2 regions of the Tessaracoccus sp. MC1756 genome follow, and region 2 is predicted to be linked to the other one. Evidence: riboswitches for the same ligand, from Rfam matches in the RefSeq annotation. Region 2 holds a riboswitch; the other holds the start of a gene.

Region 1 (10,014 bases), on a different contig from region 2:
CTCGGCCACCTTGTTGATCAGGTGGATGGTGTCCTTGGCGATGCGGTAGCCGGGGGCGGCCTTGGCGCCGAACAGGACGGTGCGCGGGGTCAGCTCCGCGGCGCTGATCTTGCCGCTAATGACCTGCTCGTACAGCGACACGATGTGCAGGACCTTGAGCGACTGGCGCTTGTACTCGTGCAGGCGCTTCACCATGACGTCGAGCATGTGACCGTCGGGCAGGTCGATGCCGTCGCGCACCTTCAGCAGGCGCGTGAGGCGGCCCTTGTTCCACGCCTTGACCTCACGGAAGCGGGCCTTGAAGTCCTCGTCCTCGGCGTAGGGCTCCAACTCGCGGAGCCGTTCGAGGTCCGTGACCCAGCCGCTGCCCAGGGTGTCGTTGAGCAGGTCGGCGAACTTGTAGTTGGCCATCCGCACGAAGCGACGGGGGGTCACGCCGTTGGTGACGTTGGTGAACTTGTCCGGCCAGAGGTCTGCGAAGTCCTTCAGCACCTTGTCGCGCAGCAGTTGGGAGTGGAGCGCGGCCACGCCGTTGATCTTGGTGGCAGCGACGGCGGCCAGGTGCGCCATGCGGACCCCGCGCTCCTCCCCCTCGACGATCAGCGACATGCGGCGGGCGCGGATCTCGTCGCCCGGGAAGGCGGCGCGCACCTCGCCCATGAGGTTCTCGTTGATCTGGTAAATGATCTCCAGGTGGCGGGGCAGCAGGCGGCCGAGCAGCTCGGTGGACCACACCTCGAGTGCCTCAGGCAGCAGGGTGTGACAGGTGTAGGCGAAGCACCTGCTGGCGATGTCCCAGGCCTCGTCCCAGTCGAAGCCCTCTTCATCGATGAGGATGCGCAGGAGTTCCGGCACCGCGATGACGGGGTGGGTGTCGTTGAGCTGGAAGATGATCCGCTCCGGCAGGTTGTGCAGGTCGAAGCCGTCTTCGAGGCCGTCCAGGAAGTCGCGCAGTGAGGCGGCGACGAAGAAGTACTGCTGCTGGAGGCGCAGCTCCTTGCCCTGGGGAGTGGAATCCTCCGGGTAGAGGACCTTCGAGATGTTCTCCGCGAAGGTCTGGGCGCGGACGGCCTGGGCGTAGTCGCCGGAGTTGAAGATCTGCAGGTCGAACGCCTTGGTGGCCGACGCGCTCCACAGGCGCAGCGTGTTGACGCGGCCGTTGAGGTAGCCGGGCACCATGTAGTTGTAGGGCACGGCGAGCACGTTCCACGCCGGCACCCAGCGGCACCGCTCCTCGCCGTCGTCGTCGGTGTAGCGCTCGGTGTGGCCACCGAAGTTCACCACGACGGAGGCCTCGGGGTGCGGGAACTCCCACGGTGCGCCCAACGCGAGCCACGTGTCGGGCTGCTCCACCTGCCGGCCATCGACGAAGGTCTGGCGGAAGATGCCGTACTCGTAGCGGATGCCGTAGCCGACGCAGGGTACGTTCATGGTGGCGAGGGAGTCGATGAAACAGGCGGCGAGGCGGCCGAGGCCACCGTTGCCGAGCCCGGGCTCGATCTCCTGCGCGCGGAGCGTGGGCAGGTCCAGACCGCACTGGGCCAGGCCTTCCTGGGCGATGTCGTGCAGGTCTGAGGCGAGCAGCGCGTTGTTGAGCTGGCTGCCCAGCAGGTACTCGGCGGACAGGTAGCCGATGGTCTTGGCCCTGGCGTCGTGCGTCTTGCGGTTGGTCTCGAGCCAACGCGCCATGAGGTAGTTCTTCACGGTGCTGGCGAGAGCGAGGTACTGGTCATTGACCGTCGAACGCGACAGCGTGACGCCCTGGTTCGTGTTCAGTTCGTGGAGGAACTCACGCACGAAACCGTCCACCGAATAGGTGGGCGCGCCCACCGGAGCGGTGGCTAGAGGGTGCGTCGGCGTCGATGTGGGCCCGACGCGGCGGACATCGGTGTTGGGGGATTCATCGGCCCGCATGGGGCCCCCGTTGTGCTGCGCAAACTCAGACATGGCACCACAGTAGTTTGAACGTGCACATTTCTCACATCGGGGGGTGTCCCGCGCGCTCAGATACCCGGTACCGCGCGTGCCAATCACCTCCCTCAGGGTGTTTTTCCCGCCCCTTTTCTGAGAGAGGCTGGAACGTACCCCCGGTTACACGGATCGGTCAGATTCTGGCCGGGAACGAAGGGAGCACACCATGCACCACGACGAGAACATCGACCAACTGCTCGAGGCCACGGCCTACGACCGAAGCGGCGAGAAGATCGGCGGCGTCAGCGGCGTCTACCTCGACGACCAGACCAGCCAGCCCATGTGGGTCACGGTCAATACCGGTCTCTTCGGCCTGCGCACCAGTTTCGCGCCGCTCGCGGGATCCTCGCTGGAGGGTGACCGCCTGACGCTGGCGCACGACAAGGACGCCGTCAAGGACGCCCCGAACGTGGACGAGGACGGACACATCACCAGGTCCCAAGAAGACGACCTGTACCGCTACTACCAGGTGGACAGCAGCGTCATCGAGGAAGACCGCCTCCGCACGCGCCGCTGGGACCGCGACCATGACCTGTCCGGCGAGGAGCGCTCGGATGGGCCCCTGCTGGACCGCGACCGCGACGGGCGCGGCCCCATCGGCGAAGTGATGGACGGCCCGGACCACACCCACGACCCGGCCCGTTCCTTCGGGGACGGCCGCGACAACGACTCCGTCTTCGACAGCGACCGTGACGGACGCGGCCCCGTCGGTGAGGTGCTGGACGGCCCGGACCACACCCGCGGCGACAACGCAGGCGTCCACACCGGCAGCCTCGGCTCGCCCGGCGTCGGAAACGAGCGCGTCGTCGAGAGCGGCAGCCTCGGCTCACCCGGCATGGGCAACGAGAACGTCCGCAGCAGTCAGGACGACCTCATCAGTGACCCGGCCTACCGCAACGACCCCTCGTTCGCAGACGACCAGGCCGCGGTGAGCGGCGAACGCTACGTCGACGACGAGCGACTCCGCGACGATCGCCTGCGCGACGTCGGGCCGGACGGTGAACTGGTGGACGACGAGGCGTACCCGAGGGGCGACGTCTCCGGTTACCCCGACGCCGCCGATGGCCCCCTGGGCGAACGCACCCGTGGACAGCGCCCGATCGACAACATCTTCGACGCGCCTGACCAGGGCAACCCCCGCCCCAACTGAGTGATCTGACGAGGAACGGCCGGCCCATCCAGGGCCGGCCGTTTCCGTGTCCTGCAAAAAGCCTCGGCCGATGGCAACCAAACTGAGCCCCGCGACGTATTCACATTGAGTCCCCGAAGAACGAGGATGACATCATCCACGGGGCTCTGCCCCAGGCACAGTTAGGAACAGCAATGTCGCTTCTCCGCAGAACCGCCATCGCCACCGCAGCAGCGGGACTGGCTATCTCAGGGTTGGTGACCCAGCCCTCCAACGCCGCCGACACCACCGACGTCTACGCGACGCCCGGCGGCCACATCCAGAGCGGCAGGCTCTGGGACACCGAGTGCGAGATGTACTCGTCGAACGTCGTGCGGTGCGAGACCAAGATCTGGTCGACGCAGGTCGTGTACAAGAACGGCCGCTTCGTCCAGGACACCGACTGGCACTTCAACAACCTCTCCTACCTGCCGTCGCCGCGCTCCAGTTGGGCCGGCAACCCGCTCGCGACCACCGGCACCTTCACCAGCGCCGGTCACCGCTGGCGCACCGAATGTGACACGCCGGCCACCGGCCGTGGCGGCTGCCGCTCGTACATCGAGACCAACTTCATCGCCAAGGAGGGCAACTCCTACGTACGGAAGACCGGCTTCGTCTTCAACAACCTGGTGCGCTTCTCCGGCGGCTCGGTCGCCCCTGTCACCGCCATCCCGGCGCACGTGCTCGACCAGAGCACGCTGACCTTCGAAGGCCTCGGCCCGTTGACCTACGCCCCGTACACCCAGGCGGCCTACAACAACGCGCAGCTGAACTACCTGCGGCTGGGCTACATCGTCCCGTCGCCGGTCGAGGACTGCGACGCCTACCGCAACGGGCCCGAGTTGGTGGACCGCGGCATCTCTGTGGTGGACCTGGCCGACGTGGCCGTGCGTGAGCCCGGCATTCAGACCGAGGACGGCGCTGAGGTCGGCATGACCGTGGCCCAGATCCAGGCCATCTACGGCGCGGACTTCAAGCAGGTGCGCAAGCAGAACCATGGCGAGCTGCAGTACCTCGGCTCCGTCAGGCTCGGCGACCGCGAGCTGCAGTTCCGCGTCCAGGGCGAGCCCTACCCGGGCGGCGATGCGCGCTACGCCCCGCTGACCCCGATGAAGGGCACCGACGTGATCGTCGAGATCTCGGCCCAGAAGTACACCGAGGACGTGAGCTTCGGCGGCTGCTGACCGCACACCCATCAACCCAGTTCGCTCCCGCGCCCCTGAGGGCGGGGGAGCGAACTGCGTCACGTTGCGTTTACTCTGGCAGGTCAGAGCGTCCAGGTCTCCCGGGCGTAGGACTTGGCCCAGAACTGCTCCTCGTAATAGGTGGCGTCGACGAAGGCGGTGAGCATCTGCTCGCGCGTGGCCTCGTCCGCCGTCGCGGCGGCCGCGTCCATCAGCTCGATGGCGCGTCGGGTGGCGTCCTGGAAGGCGGGGTCCGCGTAGGAGGCGGCCCAGTCGCCGAACGGGTGGTCCCGCACGGCCGAGGCGGTGTCGGCGAGCCGGGCGCCGACGTCGGCGTAGACCCAGAAGCAGGGGAGCACCGCGGCGACTCCCACCTCGTAGGGTTCGTAGGCCGTCATGGTCTGCAGCATGTTGACGTAGGCGCGGGTGGTGGGCGACGCGACGGTGGGGCGGGGCGCGCCGGCGAGCGCGGGGTCGCTCATCAGCCCGGCGTGCATCTCCACCTCTGCGGTGACGGCGCCCTCGGCGCTCGCCGCCCAGAAGCCTGCCGCCTCAGCGGAGGGGGCGCGGCTCGCGAGCATCGCGAGGGCACGGGTGTAGCCGCGCAGGTAGAAGTCGTCCTGCACGAGGTATTCCACGAAGCGGTCGACGTCGAGGGTGCCGTCCGCGAGTTCGGTCAGCAGGGGGAGGCCGTCGATGCGGCGGCGGATCCCCGCGGTGGCCTCCCAGGCCCTGCCGCTGAATTCGCCGGTCTTCCAGGTGATGGTCATCGCGTGCCTTCTACGAAGTGGTCCACGGGTCCGTGGCCCAGATCGGGCGTGCGGGAGAGCGTCCAGCCGGCGCCGGACGCGATGGCCCGCATGAGGTAGTCGCGGGCCTGTTCGATGCTGGGGAGCCGCACACCGGTCCGGAGCGTGTCGCCGTTGCGCGCCGCGTGGGCGGCGATCGCCGACGACAGCGTGCAGCCGGTGCCGTGCGTGTGCCGCGACCTGATCCGGGGGCCGCTGAGGATGGCCACGCCGTCGGCGGTGGCGAACGCGTCGGTGACCTCGTCGTCGGACAGATGGCCACCCTTGACCAGCGCGGCCCTCGCGCCGGCCCCGACGAGCGCCTTCGCCTGCGCGATGACGCCGTCGCTGTCCATGGCCGGGGAGGTGCCCAGGAGCACCGCGGCCTCCGGGACATTGGGCGTGATCACGTCCGCCAGCCGCATGAGCCGCTCGCGCACGACGGCGACGGCGTCGTCCTGGAGGAGTGTGTCGCCGGAGGTGGCGACCATGACGGGGTCGAGGACCACGACACCGAAGTCGGCGCGCCGCTCCTCGAGCAGGTCCGCGACGACGCCGGCGACCTCGGCGTTCGACAGCATGCCGAGCTTGGTGGCGGCGACGGGGAGGTCGTCGAGGACCGCCTCGATCTGGCTACGCACGAAGGCGGGGTCGACGGCGCGGGCCTCGCGCACGCCCTGCGTGTTCTGGGCAGTGAGGCCGGCCAGCGCGGCGGTGCCGTAGACGCCCAGCGCGTGGAAGGTCTTGAGGTCGGCCTGGATGCCCGCGCCGCCGCTGGGGTCCGAGCCGGCGATGCTGAGCGCGATCCTGGGCGTGGTCATCGGGTCCTCCAGAGCGACATGAGTTCCTTGGCGGCGGCCAGCGGGTCCGGGGCGGTCATGATGGCGGACACGACGCAGATGCCGTCCACCCCCGTGTCGATCACCCAGGGGGCGTTGACCGGGTTGATGCCGCCGATGGCGACGGTCTTGGCGCGCCCGGCCGTCTCGCGCACGATCTGTTCGGCGCCCTGCAACTCCAGCGGCGGCTCGGTGTCGGTCTTGGTGCTGGTGGTCCAGATGGGCGACAGACCCAGCACGTCGGCGGTCTGGTGCCGCAGTTCGGTGCGCAGCTGCCCGCTGTTGGAGATGGACAGGCCGATCATCAGGTCCTGGCCGAGCCGCCGTCGGGCCTCGGTGATGTCGCCGTCGCTCTGGCCCATGTGGAAGTGGAGGCCGAGGTCCGCGGCGATGTCGAGGCGGTCGTTGACGAAGATGGCGGCGCTGTGGCCGGTGGCGTCGAACACGCGCTGGGTCGCGTCGACGCAGGCCTGCGTGAGGTGGAGGAACTCGACCTCTGACATGTGCTTGTCGCGTACCTGGACGACTCCGGCGCCGCCCAGCACCGCCTGCTCGACGATCCGCGGCACCCTGTCCGGGCCCCCCGCGAGCTCGGTATCGGTGACGACGTAGAGGCGCCAGTCCACCTGTTTGGCCAGTTTCTTGTGGGCCTGCATCAGTCCTCCTCGACTGTGACGAGTCCTTCCACATCTGCCGGCGTCAGCGTGTGCAACGCGTCGAGCCAGAGGGTGCGGAAGGTGCCGGGGGCCGAAGCCCCCCGGGCAGCGGCGATTCCGGCCGCGCCGAAGATGGCGTGTGCGGCGACCACGGCGTCGTGCCGGTCCGCCTCGCTCTCGGCGACGGCGAGGCAGGCCGCGACGGTGGCGCCCAGCGCGCAGCCGGTGCCGATAACCAGCGGCATGAGGGCGTCGCCGCCCGTGACCCGGGTGATCCGGCCGGCGGACACGATCACGTCCACGGGGCCGGAGATGGCGACGACTGCGCCGGTGGTGGCGTTGAGTTCGCGGGCGGTGCCGACGGCGGCCTCCACCTCGTCGGTGGCGTCCACCCCGCGGCCCCCGGCCGACGTGCCGGCCAGGCCGAGGATCTCGGAGGCGTTGGCGCGGATGGCGGCAGGGCGGTGGGCGAGGAGGTCGCGGGCGAGTTGGGTGCGCACCGGCAGGCCGCCGACGGCGACCGGGTCCAGCACCCACGGCTTTCCCGCGGCCGCGGCGGCGGGGGCGGCGAGGCGCATGCCGGCGTGCTGCTCCGCTGAGCCGTTGCCCACGTTGATCAGCAGCGCCGACGCGAGGCCGGCGAAGATCTCCGCCTCCTCGGGCAGGTCGATCATGGCGGGCGCCGCGCCGACGGCGAGCAGCACGTTGGCGGTGATCTCGGGCACCACGGTGTTGGTCATGCAGTGCACCAACGGGGTGGTGGCGCGGACGGCGCTGAGGATGCGGGCAATGCCGGTCATGGATTGCTCCCTTCGCTAGAACGACCTAGATCAGGTGACTACGGGTGTGTTCTCAGCCCCTCCTGCGGGGCACCCCGGCTTCGCCCCGACCCTACCAGTGTCGCCACGCCTGGCGGTCAGGCGACAGCGTCCCGGGCGGCGACGAACGCCGCCACCGCCGCGTCCAGGTCCTCCCGGGTCAGGGCCGCGGACAACTGGGTGCGGATCCGCGCCTTGCCGCGGGGCACCACGGGGAACGAGAACGCGCGCACGTAGACGCCCCGGGCGAGGATCTCGTCGGCCATCTGGGCGGCCAGCGCCGCGTCGCCGATCATCACGGGGACGATGGGGTGGTCAGACTCGGGCACCTCGAAGCCCTCCTCGACGATCCGGCGGCGGAAGTAGGCCGTGTTCTCGCGGAGCCGGTCGAGCAACTCGGGCCGGGAGGCGATGAGGTCGATCACGGCGATCGCCGAGGCCGTGATGGCGGGGGCGAGCGAGTTGCTGAACAGGTACGGCCGCGACTTCTGGCGCAGCAACTCGACGATGGGCCCGCGCGCGCAGGTGAAGCCACCCGACGCGCCGCCCAAAGCCTTGCCCAGCGTGCCCGTGAGGATGTCGACCCGCTCGGTCACGCCGAACAGTTCCGGCGTGCCGGCGCCGGTGTCGCCGATGAAGCCGACGGCGTGGGAGTCGTCGACCATCACCAGCGCGCCATACTCGTCGGCGAGCGTGCAGATGTCGTCGAGGGGCGCGACGTAGCCGTCCATCGAGAAGACGCCGTCTGTGGCGATCACCCGGTGGCGCGCGCCCTTGGCGGCCTCCAACTGGGCACGCAGTTCGTCGAGGCTCCGGTTGCGGTACCTCAGGCGCTGCGACTTCGTCAGGCGCACTCCGTCGATGATCGACGCGTGGTTGAGCTCGTCGGAGATGATGGCGTCCTCGGGACCGAAGATGGTCTCGAACAGGCCGGTGTTCGCGTCGAAGCATGACGAGTAGAGGATCGTGTCGAAGCCCTCGGCGCCCTTCCGGAGGAAGCCGGTGAGCTTGGCCTCCAGGTCCTGGTGCTGCGTCTGCGTGCCGCAGATGAACCGCACGGAGGCCATGCCGAAGCCCCAGCGGTCGAGCGCCCCCTTCGCGGCGGAGATCAGCTCGGGGGAGTCCGCCAGGCCCAGGTAGTTGTTGGCGCACAGGTTGATGACCTCGCCGCCGAGCGTGCCGACGTGCGCGGCCTGCGCCGTCGTGAGCGGGGCCTCCTCCTTGTACAGCCCCTCGTCGCGGAGGGCCTGGATCTGCTGGCTGATGTCATCGAGGAAGGTCATGGTGCTCCTGTTCGGAAAAGTACCTGCATGGGAATGCCGCCAGTTGGGGGTCACCCGCGAAGAGCTGAGCGGGCAGCCCCCAACCGGCGGAGATCCCATGCGACGTGGTCAGTCCCACGTGAGGATGACCTTGCCGGACCGGCCATCCGAGGCGACTTCGAAGGCTTCAGCGAAGGACTCGGCCGGGAACCGGTGCGTGATCACGCCGGAGATGTCCAGGCCGGAGCGGATCAGCGCGTTCATGGCGTACCAGGTCTCGAAGATCTCGCGCCCGGTCACACCTTGGATGGTGAGCATGTTGAAGATGATGGTGGCGAAGTCGACGGTGAGTTCCTTCGTCGGCGACCCCAGCAGCGCGATCCGCCCACCGTGCGTCATGTTGTCGATCATCGAGCGCAGCGCCGGCCCGGAGCCGGACATCTCGAGACCGATATCGAAACCCTCCACCATGCCGAAGCGCTCGTAGACGTCCTCCAGTCGCTCGACCCCGGTGTTCACGGTCGACGTGAGCCCCAGCGAGCGGGCCAGCTCGAGGCGCTCGTCGGACAGGTCCGTGATGACCACGTTGCGGGCGCCCTGGAACTTGGCCACCAGCGCGGACATGATGCCGATGGGGCCGGCGCCGGTGACGAGCACGTCCTCCGCCAGCGCGGGGAACTGGAGCGCGGCGTGCACGGCGTTGCCGAAGGGGTCGAAGATGGCCGCCACGTCCGGGTTCATGCCGTCGGGATGCACCCACACGTTGCGGGCGGGCATCACGAAGTACTCGCAGAACACGCCGTCTACGTGGTAGCCGATGCCCTTGTAGTTGCGGCAGAGATGCCGCTTGCCGGCCAAGCAGGCCCGGCACCGCCCGCAGACGTAGTGCCCCTCGCCGGAGACGAACTGGCCCACCTCGAGGTTGGTCACCGACGAGCCCAACTCCACGATGTCGCCGCAGAACTCGTGCCCGATGATGCGCGGGCACTTCACGTTCTTCTCGGCCCAGCCATCCCAGCGGTCGATGTGCACATCGGTCCCGCAAATGCCGGTGCGCCGGATCTTGAGGAGCACGTCGTTGGGGCCGGGGACGGGGATGGGCATGTCGATGAGCTCCAGCCCGGGGCCGGGAGCTGTCTTCACCAGGGCCAACATGTCAACCATCGTGGCACGCCGCCCGCGCCGCCTGCGGGCGCCCTGCCGCAACGAGCGTCCACCTTCACCGGCCCGCCCGCGATTCCGCCTCTGCGGGTGCGGAAACCCTTGTTACTGGGCCGAGGCCCGGCTTAGGCTGGTGGCAACCGAGTGTGAAGGAGGCTCCCATGGCC
Region 2 (10,014 bases):
ATCCCGGGTGACTCGCCGGACGGCAACAAGACGGCAGAGGACGCGCGCAACTTCACGCGGTCGCTCGAGGAGATGGGCCCCACCTTCATCAAGTTCGGGCAACTCCTCTCCACGCGGCGCGACCTGCTGCCCGCCGTCTACACCGACGAGCTCAGCCGGCTGCAGGACGACGTCGAAGTGGTGCCCGTCGAACAGATTCGCGCGCGCATCGAGGAGTCGCTGGGCGCGCCCGTGAACGCGATGTTCTCGGAGTTCGACGACGTGCCGATCGCCGCCGCCTCCCTCGCGCAGGTGCACCGGGGGGTGACGAAGTCCGGCCGCGACGTCGTCGTGAAGGTGTTGCGCCCCGGCGTGCGCGACCGGGTGCGCAACGACCTGGATTCCCTCGCAGGCCTGGCAGATTTCGTGGACCACAACACGCCCGTCGGGCCCCGGCTCGGCGCCGCGCGGATGCTGGCGCAGTTCCGGCGCTCCATGGCCGACGAGCTGGACTACCGCAAGGAGGCGGCGAACCTGCGCCTGTTCGCGGACCTCGCCGAGGACGAGCGTGACCTCGTGGTGCCCACCCCCATCGACGACTACTCCACCGACGACGTGCTCACGCTCGAGTTGATGCCGGGGAAGAAGATCACCGACGTCGGCAAGATCGAACTGCTCGACGTCGACGGCCCGGCGCTGGCAGGTTCGCTGTTCCATTTCATGCTGAAGGCCATGCTGGTCGACGGCATCCTCCACGCCGATCCGCACCCCGGCAACTTGTTCCTCACCCCGGACCACCGCATCGCCATCCTCGACGTGGGCATGGTCGTGCGCCTGCCCGCGCGGGTGCGGACGTCGCTGGTGAAGCTCCTGGTGGCCATCGGCGACGCCGACGGCGAGGCCGCGGCCATGGTGCTGGCCGGGATGGGCCACCCGCTGGAGGACTACGACGCGGCGGCCTTCCGCGACTCCGTCACCCACCTCGTGTCCTCCACGCTCGCCATGGGCCCGGATCTTCAGGCCGGCACCGTGCTGATGGAACTGGCCCGGCTCTCCGGGGAACACGGCCTCCGTCCTCCTGCCGAGATGACGATGGTGGGCAAGGCGCTGCTGAACCTTGATCAGGCGACGCAGCACCTGGACCCGGGCTTCACGCCCATCGAGGCCATCCGGGCCAACGTCTCCACCATCCTCCGCGCCGGCTTCAGCCCGAGCGCCGGCCAGACGCTGCTGAGCGGGCTGGAGGGCAAGGAGTTCATCGAACGACTGCCCCGCCGCGCGAACCGCATCCTCGACTCCCTGGCCGAAGGCGAGTTGAGCTTCAACATCAACGCCGTGGACGAGGACCGGCTCCACATGGTGCTGCACCAGGTGGCCAACCGGCTGTCGGTCGCGCTGATCCTGGCTGCGATCACCGTGGCCGCCGCACTGCTGATGGTCGCCGACGTCGGCCCCCGCCTCCTGGGCTACCCGGCGCTGGGCGCGATCTTCTTCCTCATCGCCGCCATCGGAGGCCTCGTCATGGTGGTCGGGATCCTCTTCGAGGACCGGCCGCCGGTCCGACGCGTCAAGCGCCGTGACAGGCGCCGCAAGCTGTACGACGACGCCCCCGTAGACTGACCCCGACGTAAGGAGTCCAGGTGCCAAGGTCCGCCATCCGCCGCTATCTGCGGTTGCTCGCGCCGGGCACCCAGCTGCGCGGGGGCCTGGATCGCATCCTGCTCGGCCGCACCGGCGCCCTCATCGTGCTCGGCAACAACACGAAGGTCCAGCAGGTGTGCTCGGGCGGCTTCCAACTCGGCGTCGACTGCACCGAGCAGAACCTCCGCGAACTCGCGAAGCTCGACGGGGCGATCATCCTCTCCAACGACCTCAGCCGGATCGTCGCCGCCGGCGTGCACCTGGTGCCGGAGGGCGACCTGCCCACGGCCGAGACCGGCACCAGGCACCGGTCCGCGGACCGCACCGCCCAGTCGGCCGGCGTGCCGGTGGTCACCGTATCGGCCTCGATGAGCACCGTCTCCCTCTTCCTGGGCGGCCGCCGCCATCCCGTCGAGACCGTACCCCAGGTGATCAGCCGGGCGAATCAGACGCTGGCCACCCTGTCGCGCGTCGTCACGCGGCTCACAGACCAGATGGAGCAGTTCACGCTGCTCGAGATCGGCGAGCAGGTCACCCTGCGCGACCTGACGCACGTGGCGCACCGCCTGGAACTCACCCGCAGGTTGTCCACCGAGATGCAGTTCCATGTGGACATCCTCGGGGTCGAGGGGAGGATGGTCGCGCTGCAGCACACGGAACTGGCCAGCCACTTCGAGGGGGTCGCGGATCTGCTGACGGAGGACTACGCGCACAACCTGGCGGACCCCTCGGAATTCGACCTGCTGGCCCTGCACAACTTCTCTCCCGAGGAACTCTTCAGCGGCGGCCTGGTGGCGGAGCGGCTGGGGTTCGGGGCCAACGCGAACCTGGAACAGAGCCTGGAGACGCGCGGCGTGCGGCTCCTCTCGCGCGTGGGTCGCCTGCCGGCGCCGATGGTGTCGAAGCTGGTTGGCCGATACACGCTGCAGGAGATGTTCGGGGCTTCCGTGTCGCAGTTGATGGAGATCGACGGGATCGGTCCGCGCCGTGCTCGCCAGATCCGCGATGCCCTGTTGCGGATCACCGAATCCAGCGGTTCCTGAGCAAGGGGCGCCTCCGCGCCGAAACCTCTACTTGGCGGTTCCGGGGCTGCGCTATGGTGGACGCCGAACACAGGGGAGCGCCACCGGGGCGCTGAGAGTGCGGGAGGCCGCAGACCCTCAAACCTGATCCGGTTAGCACCGGCGTAGGGAGTTGGGAATTCTCCTCGGCATCCGCCGAGCCCTCCTCTTGAAGGAGCGGACATGAAGTTCTTCGCACACTCGGCCATCGCGGGCACCGCCGTGTTGGCGCTGGCGGCCTGCGGCGGCGCCGCCACGCCGGGGGGCACGGACAGCCCTGCGGGCGAGACGTCCGAGGCGGTCACCTCGTCGTCGACCCTGACTGTGGTGACCCACGATTCGTTCAGCCTGCCGGACGACCTCAAGGCCAGGTTCGCCGAGGAATCGGGTCTGGACGTGACCTACGTCCAGCCCGGCGACAGCGGCACCCTCGTCAACCAGCTGATCCTCACCAAGGATTCGCCGCTCGGCGACGTGGTGTTCGGCATCGACAACACCTACGCCTCGCGCGCCGCGGAGGAGGGTGTCCTCTCCGGTTACGAGTCTGAGGCCCTTCCCGAGGAGGCCGAGCCCATGGCCACCGAGGGCCTCACGCCCATCGACTTCGGCGACGTGTGCATCAACGCCGACAAGCGCTGGTTCGTCGAGCACGACGTGGCGATCCCGGCCACCCTCGACGACCTCCTCAAGCCTGAATACAAGGACCTCCTGGTCGTGACCCACCCGGCGTCCTCCTCGCCGGGCCTGGCCTTCCTGCTCGCCACCATCGGCGAGAAGGGCGACGGCTGGCTCGACTACTGGTCCGCCCTGGCGGACAACGGCCTGAAGGTCGCCTCGGGTTGGACCGAGGCCTACTACACGGACTTCTCGGGCGCCGACGGCGCAGGACCCCGCCCGCTGGTGCTGAGCTACGCCACCTCCCCCGCGTACACCGTGGACGGGGACGAATCCACCACCGAGGCGCTGCTGGACACGTGCTTCCGTCAGGTCGAGTACGCCGGCGTCCTCGCCGGTGCCCAGAACGAGGAGGGCGCCCGCGCCTTCATCGACTTCCTCCTCAGCCCCGAGGTGCAGAGCGTCTTCCCCACCGAGATGTACATGTACCCCGCGGTGACCGACACCGAACTGCCCGGGGAATGGGCCCGTTTCGCGCCGCTGGCGCCGTCGCCGGTGGAGGTCTCCCCCGAAGAGATCGACGCGAACCGCGACCAGTGGATCCGTGACTGGACCGAGGCCATGGGGTGAGGTCGACCCTGGGCTGGCGGCTGGGATGGGCGCTGACGGCGCTCGTCCCGGCCGCCTTCCTGACGCTCTTCTTCGCGTGGCCCGCGTCCGCGCTCGTGCTGCGGGGCTTCCACGACGACACCTCATGGACGCTCGAGGGTTTCAGCTCAGTCTTCGGCTCCCGCCGCACCTGGGGGGCCATCTGGTTCACCCTCGGCTCCGCCACCGCCTCCACGCTGCTGTGTCTGGTGCTCGGGTTGCCGGGCGCCTACCTCCTCTACCGCTGCCGGTTCCGTGGCCGCGACACCTTGCGCGCCCTCATCACCATCCCCTTCGTGCTGCCCACGGTGGTGGTGGGCGTCGCATTCGGCTCGCTGCTGCGCCCCGACGGGCTCCTCGGCTGGCTCGGCCTGAGCGGCACCCCGGCCGCCATCCTCGCTGCGATGGTGTTCTTCAACTACTCCGTGATCGTGCGCACGGTGGGCACCCTCTGGGCGCGCCTCGACCCGCGCCTGGCCCAGGCCGCCGGCACGCTGGGTGCCTCTCCCCTCCGCACACTGCGCACCGTGACGCTGCCGGCGCTGACGCCGGCGATCGTTTCCGGCGCGTCCCTGGTGTTCCTGTTCAGCGCCTCCAGCTACGGCATCGTGATGGTGCTGGGCCAGACCCGGTACCGCACCATCGAGACCGAGATCTGGTTCCTCACCACCCAGCTCCTCGACCTGCCGTCCGCCGCCGCCCTGTCGATCACCCAACTCATCATCGTGTCCGCCGCTCTCTGGTTGAGCGGCCGCGCCCAGGCCCGCATGACCCGCGCCCTGAGGCTGCAACCCGACGTCGACTCGGAGCGCGGCCTCTCCCTGCGCCGCGACGGCCTGGCGCTCGGCCTGACGGTGGCCGTGGCCGTGGTGCTGCTCGGCCTCCCCCTCGCCAACCTCGCGTGGCGCTCACTGCACCGCGACGGTGGGTTCACCGTCGTCAACTACCTGCAACTCGCCGCCGAGGGCGGCGCCGGAGTGAGCGTGTGGGCAGCACTCCGCACCTCACTGGTCACAGCCATCGCAGCGACGGCCATCGCCGTGACCCTCGGGCTGCTCGTGGCGCTCGTCGCCTCCAGGCGACCCCGACGCGCGGCGGGCAGATCCGCACTGGCCGTGGTGGAGTCGCTGTTCCTGCTGCCGCTGGGCGTGTCCGCCGTCACCGTGGGCTTCGGCTATCTGATCACGCTGAACCGGCCGCCGCTGGACCTCCGCTCCAGCATCGTGCTCATCCCCGTGGCCCAGGCCGTCGTCGCCCTGCCGCTCGTGGTCCGCACACTGCTGCCCACCCTGCGCGCCATCGACCCCCGCCAACTCGAGGCCGCGGCCACGCTGGGCTCCACGCCCTGGCAGGTGGTGCGCCGCATCGAGCTGCCCCATCTCGGCCGGGCGGTGGGCCTGGCGGTGGGGTTCGCCTTCGCCACCTCGCTGGGTGAGTTCGGTGCCACGAGTTTCCTGGCCCGGCCGGACAACCCGACGCTGCCTGTGTTGATCTTCCGGCTGTTCGGCCGCCCGGGCGCAGAGAACTACGGCGTGGCGCTGGCCGCCTCCGTGGTGCTGGCAGGATTGGCAGGGATCACGATGGCCGCCGCCGAACGCCTGCGGCCGAAGGAGGTGGCCGCGTGGTGACCGGTCTGGAAGTACGCGATGTGTCGGTCCGTTACGGCCGCACGGTCGCCGTCGACGACGTGTCGCTCCGGGTGGAGCCGGGCACGATCGTGGCGCTGCTGGGCGCGTCCGGATCCGGCAAGTCGACGCTGCTGCGGGCCATCGCCGGCCTGCAACCCCTCTCGTCGGGGGCCATCCTCTGGGACGGCGAGGACCTCGCCCCCGTGAAGGTGCACAAGCGCAACTTCGGCCTGGTGTTCCAGGACGGCCAACTGTTCCCGACGATGAACGTGGCCCGCAACATCGCCTACGGCCTGGGCAGACTCCCCAAGCCGGAGCAGTACGAGCGCGTGGAGGAGATGCTCGAACTCGTCGGCCTGGCAGGCTACGGCAGCCGCCGGACCACCGAACTGTCCGGAGGCCAGGCCCAGCGGGTGGCGCTGGCCCGCTCGTTGGCCCCGTCGCCACGGGCCCTCCTCCTCGATGAGCCCCTCTCCGCGCTCGACACCGGTCTGCGCCGCCGGCTGGCTGACGACCTCGCCAGGATCCTGCGCGAGACCCACACCACCGCCGTCTACGTCACCCACGACCACCAGGAGGCGTACACCATCGCGGACTTCGTGGCCGTGCTCGACGAGGGCCGGCTGCTCCAGCTGGCCTCCCCCGAGACCCTGCGGGAGCGGCCGCACAACAGGCAGGTGGCCGCCTTCCTGGGCTACCGCGCGTTCGTCGTCGAGGCCGAGGCACGCCGCCTGGGCTGGACGGGCAGCCTGGCCACGGGCGAGCTGCTGGGCATCGGCCCAGCCTCGCTCCAGTTGGATCCGCACGGTGTCGAACTGCAGGTCGTCGACCAGACGCTCACCATCGACGACGTCGAGGTGAAGGTGCTGCTGCCCGACGGCCAGACGGCGACGGTGGCCTCGCCGTCGAAACTCGACACGCTCTCAGTTCGGGTGACCCTGGTCGGGGGCGCGATCGTTCCGGCGTGACACAATGTCGCCATGCCGAAGATCGCCGCTGCCTCCGTCGCGGAGCACCGCGCGCAGGTTGAGGTCAAACTCCTCGACGCAGCCGAGGCGCTGCTCCGCGCCGGGCTACCCCTCACCGCTGGGAAGGTGACGCAGGACGCGGGCATCGCGCGCAACAGCATCTACCGCTACGTGGACAGCATCGACGACCTGCGCGGCATGGTCGTGGCCCGCTACCTCCCCCTGTGGTCCAAGACGGTCGGTGATGCCGTCGCCGAAGTGACGGACCCCGGGGACCAGGTTGTCGCCTGGGTGCGGGCCAACCTCGAGGAGGCCGCCAGCAGCGGTCACGGGTGGCTCATGCAGATGGCCCAGCAGCCGGGCGCCTCCAAGGTCACCTCCGCCATCGCGGACCAGGCCCACACCGTGCTGCGCGCCTCGCTCATCAGCGCCTGGCGCGCGCTGCTGAAAGACCCTGACCTGGTCCGGCTCAACGTCGCGCTGACCCGAGGCATCCTCCAGGCGGCGTTCGTGCAGATTGATCAGGGATTTCCGCCTGAGAAGCTGATTCCCTCCGTGGTGGACGCCGCTCGGGCGATGGTGGACGCCGCAACCGGCACCGCCGCACGCGTAAATTAGTTTCGGGCCCCTGCCCCCGCAGCGGTACCCGGGGATAAGATTGGCCCGAACGGTGCCGGATGGGCGCGGAAGGTGCGGGGGCATGTCACCACAGATGGCAGATCGGCTGGTCGCCGTCCTCGCGCGGCTGTCGCCGGGGGTGGTGTGCGTCAGCGGAGGCGCAGCAGCTGACCGTTCCACCCTCATCCTGGGGGCCCTGCAGCGGTTGACCAGCCAGTACCGCGAGCCCTCCCACGTCGACCTGACCACGCTCGACGCCGATCAGGCACTGGCTCGGGTCCTCACCGCGATGCGCAGGCTCCCGGCCCGCCGAACCTCGGCACCAGGGCGGTCCTCCATGTGGGAGCCGGAACTCCTCGTCGCACACCACGCCGAGAACCTCGCGGGCCGCGAGGCCCAGACCGCGGCCGCCGCGGAACGCGAAGGCGTGACCGTGCTCGCTGTGTCCCAGCACCGCCTCGGCGGCGCCCTTCTCGCGTCCCTCTCCCTCGGCCCCGTGGACCACCGACAACCGCCCCGGGCGTCGTCGGAGGACGGCGCGCCGGTGGGCCCCGAGCAGTACGCAGCCATCGCCCGGCAGGCGGCCCTCCACCGTTCAGGCGGCGACGACCTGTCGGCCATCGCTCTGCTGGCCTCCACCTACGATGCCGCCAGGGGGGCCGTCCACGAGCTGGAGGCGGTCAACCCGCCGATGGCGGCGCGGCTCGCCGTCGACCTCCTGCCGGAGGCGGACCGCCGGGGCGACGAGGACATCATCGGCGACGTCCTGTACCGCCTCCTGAAGAGGGCCGACACTCCCCTGGAGGTGAAGCTCGACGGTTTTACGTGGCTGGCCCTCATCGAGTCGTTCACCTCCGACGCGGTCCAACGGGTGCCACGCATCCAGAAGAACCTCAACACGGGGGTGGCGATAGCGGAGGCCCTGGGGCGTCCTGAGGACCTGCTGTTCCCGCGCCTGGCCGAAGTCCTGACCCTGGGGGTGCTGCGCGACTACGACCGCGCCGGCAAGGCCGCCGCTGACGGTCTCGAGATCGCGACGCGCCTCGGACTGGACGGCTGGCGGGCCCGCTTCGAGTTCGGTGTCGCCACCATCCGCCACGTGCTCGGCGACCACAAGGGTGCCACCGACATCGCCATGTCCGCCTGGCAGCGGGCCGAACAGGCCGGGGACCAGAAGGCGATGATCTACAGCGCCCTGCTGCTCGGGCGGCTGCCCTCGACCACACCTGATTCTCCCGGCGGCCTGCCGGCGCTGCGACGGGCCCTGGCGCTCGCCCGCGACCTGGGAGACCGGCGCCTGGAGTCCTTCACTCTGGTCCTCCTGGCGGTTCAGGCGCTCTCTACGGCAGACCCGGCCAGCTCCGCGCCCTGGCTCATCGCGCGCTACCGGCTCGTCGCCCGTAACCGCAACGGCAACGCCCTGGTACCCCACGTGCTGCTGACGCTGCGGCTGGCCGCCCGGATGGGGCACCCCAGGGTTGCGGCCCGGTTGCACGGCTCGCTGCTCCAGTGGAACGAACTCATCCTCGGCGCGCTTCCCTCGGTGCTGCAGACCCAGTACTACGAGGCGGTGGCGATGGCCAGTGCCTCGTTGGGCGAGAACGAGTTCGACCGATGCGCCGAGGAGGGCACGTACCTCTCACTGGAGAGCGCCGCGGCGGAGGCGGTCGATTACGTGCTCCGGATCGCGAACCCCGGTGCCGCGGAGGCACCCGCCTTCTCACCGCCGAGCGAGCTGACCGCCCGCGAGCGCGACGTGCTACGCCTTCTGGTGAGCGGTCACCGCAACAAGGAGATCGCCGAGCGGCTGGTCCTCTCGCCGAAGACCGTGATGCACCACACCAGCGCCATCTACCGCAAGCTCGGGGTACGCGGGCGGGCCGAGGCCGCCGTCGCCGCCGTGCGGGTGGGCATCATCCCGCCCCCGTGAGGCGGGCAGGAACGCAGCGTGGGGTGGGCCCTTTCGGACCCACCCCACGTCGTCTGTGCGGACGCTTACTCCGCGGTCTTCGCCGGTTCCAGTTCCTCGACGGCGGACTTGGCGACGCCGGTGAACGAGAACGGCAGTTCCGATCCCTCTTCCGCGACATCCACCAGGACGATCTGACCGGCGGTCAGGTCACCGAAGAGAATCTTCTCGGCGAGGATGTCCTCGATGTCGCGCTGCAGGGCACGACGCAGCGGGCGGGCACCCAGCACGGGGTCGAAGCCCCGCTTGGCGATCAGCGTCTTGGCCGCGGACGTGAGCTCGATGCCCATGTCCTTGTCCTTCAGGCGGCCCTCGATCTGGGCGACCATCAGGTCGACGATCCGCTCGATGTCCTCCTGCGGAAGCTGGTGGAACACGACGATCTCGTCCACGCGGTTGAGGAACTCGGGGCGGAAGTGCTGCTTGAGCTCGTCCGACACCTTGTTCTTCATCTTCTCGTAGCTCGAGCCATGGTCGTCGGCCCGGGAAAATCCCAGGTTGACCGACTTCGAGATGTCGCGCGAACCGAGGTTCGTCGTCATCACGATGACCGTGTTCTTGAAGTCCACGACCCTGCCCTGCGCATCCGTGAGGCGACCCTCGTCGAGGATCTGCAGGAGCGAGTTGAAGATGTCCGGGTGGGCCTTCTCGATCTCGTCGAACAGCACGACGGAGAACGGCTTGCGGCGCACCTTCTCCGTGAGCTGGCCGCCCTCCTCGTAGCCGACGTAGCCGGGGGGCGAGCCGAACATCCGGGAGGCGGTGTGCTTCTCGGAGTATTCAGACATGTCGAGCGTGATGAGCGCGTCCTCGTCGCCGAACAGGAACTCCGTGAGCGCCTTGGTCAGCTCGGTCTTGCCGACGCCCGAGGGGCCGGCGAAGATGAA

The links. A riboswitch is a leader RNA that binds a small molecule or an ion and turns the genes downstream of it on or off. The one in region 2 is predicted to bind thiamine pyrophosphate.
Region 1: another riboswitch for thiamine pyrophosphate. It lies ahead of thiM (hydroxyethylthiazole kinase); the one in region 2 lies ahead of H5393_RS01365 (thiamine ABC transporter substrate binding subunit).

The regions. Positions count from the first base shown of each region.
Region 1 covers NZ_JACJFZ010000002.1:697,887-707,900, reverse strand. The annotation lists gene H5393_RS08640 (glycogen/starch/alpha-glucan phosphorylase) at 1-1,947, opposite strand, end outside; gene H5393_RS08635 (PRC-barrel domain-containing protein) at 2,138-3,121, shown strand; gene H5393_RS08630 (hypothetical protein) at 3,295-4,323, shown strand; gene H5393_RS08625 (TenA family protein) at 4,407-5,093, opposite strand; gene thiD (bifunctional hydroxymethylpyrimidine kinase/phosphomethylpyrimidine kinase) at 5,090-5,932, opposite strand; gene thiE (thiamine phosphate synthase) at 5,929-6,606, opposite strand; gene thiM (hydroxyethylthiazole kinase) at 6,606-7,406, opposite strand; TPP riboswitch at 7,397-7,493, opposite strand; gene H5393_RS08605 (glycine C-acetyltransferase) at 7,523-8,707, opposite strand; gene tdh (L-threonine 3-dehydrogenase) at 8,816-9,841, opposite strand; gene H5393_RS08595 (VOC family protein) at 10,009-10,014, shown strand, end outside.
Region 2 covers NZ_JACJFZ010000001.1:285,878-295,891, reverse strand. The annotation lists gene H5393_RS01375 (AarF/ABC1/UbiB kinase family protein) at 1-1,599, shown strand, start outside; gene disA (DNA integrity scanning diadenylate cyclase DisA) at 1,620-2,663, shown strand; TPP riboswitch at 2,725-2,831, shown strand; gene H5393_RS01365 (thiamine ABC transporter substrate binding subunit) at 2,865-3,926, shown strand; gene H5393_RS01360 (iron ABC transporter permease) at 3,923-5,572, shown strand; gene H5393_RS01355 (ABC transporter ATP-binding protein) at 5,566-6,540, shown strand; gene H5393_RS01350 (TetR/AcrR family transcriptional regulator) at 6,553-7,158, shown strand; gene H5393_RS01345 (LuxR C-terminal-related transcriptional regulator) at 7,241-9,088, shown strand; gene H5393_RS01340 (ATP-dependent Clp protease ATP-binding subunit) at 9,154-10,014, opposite strand, start outside.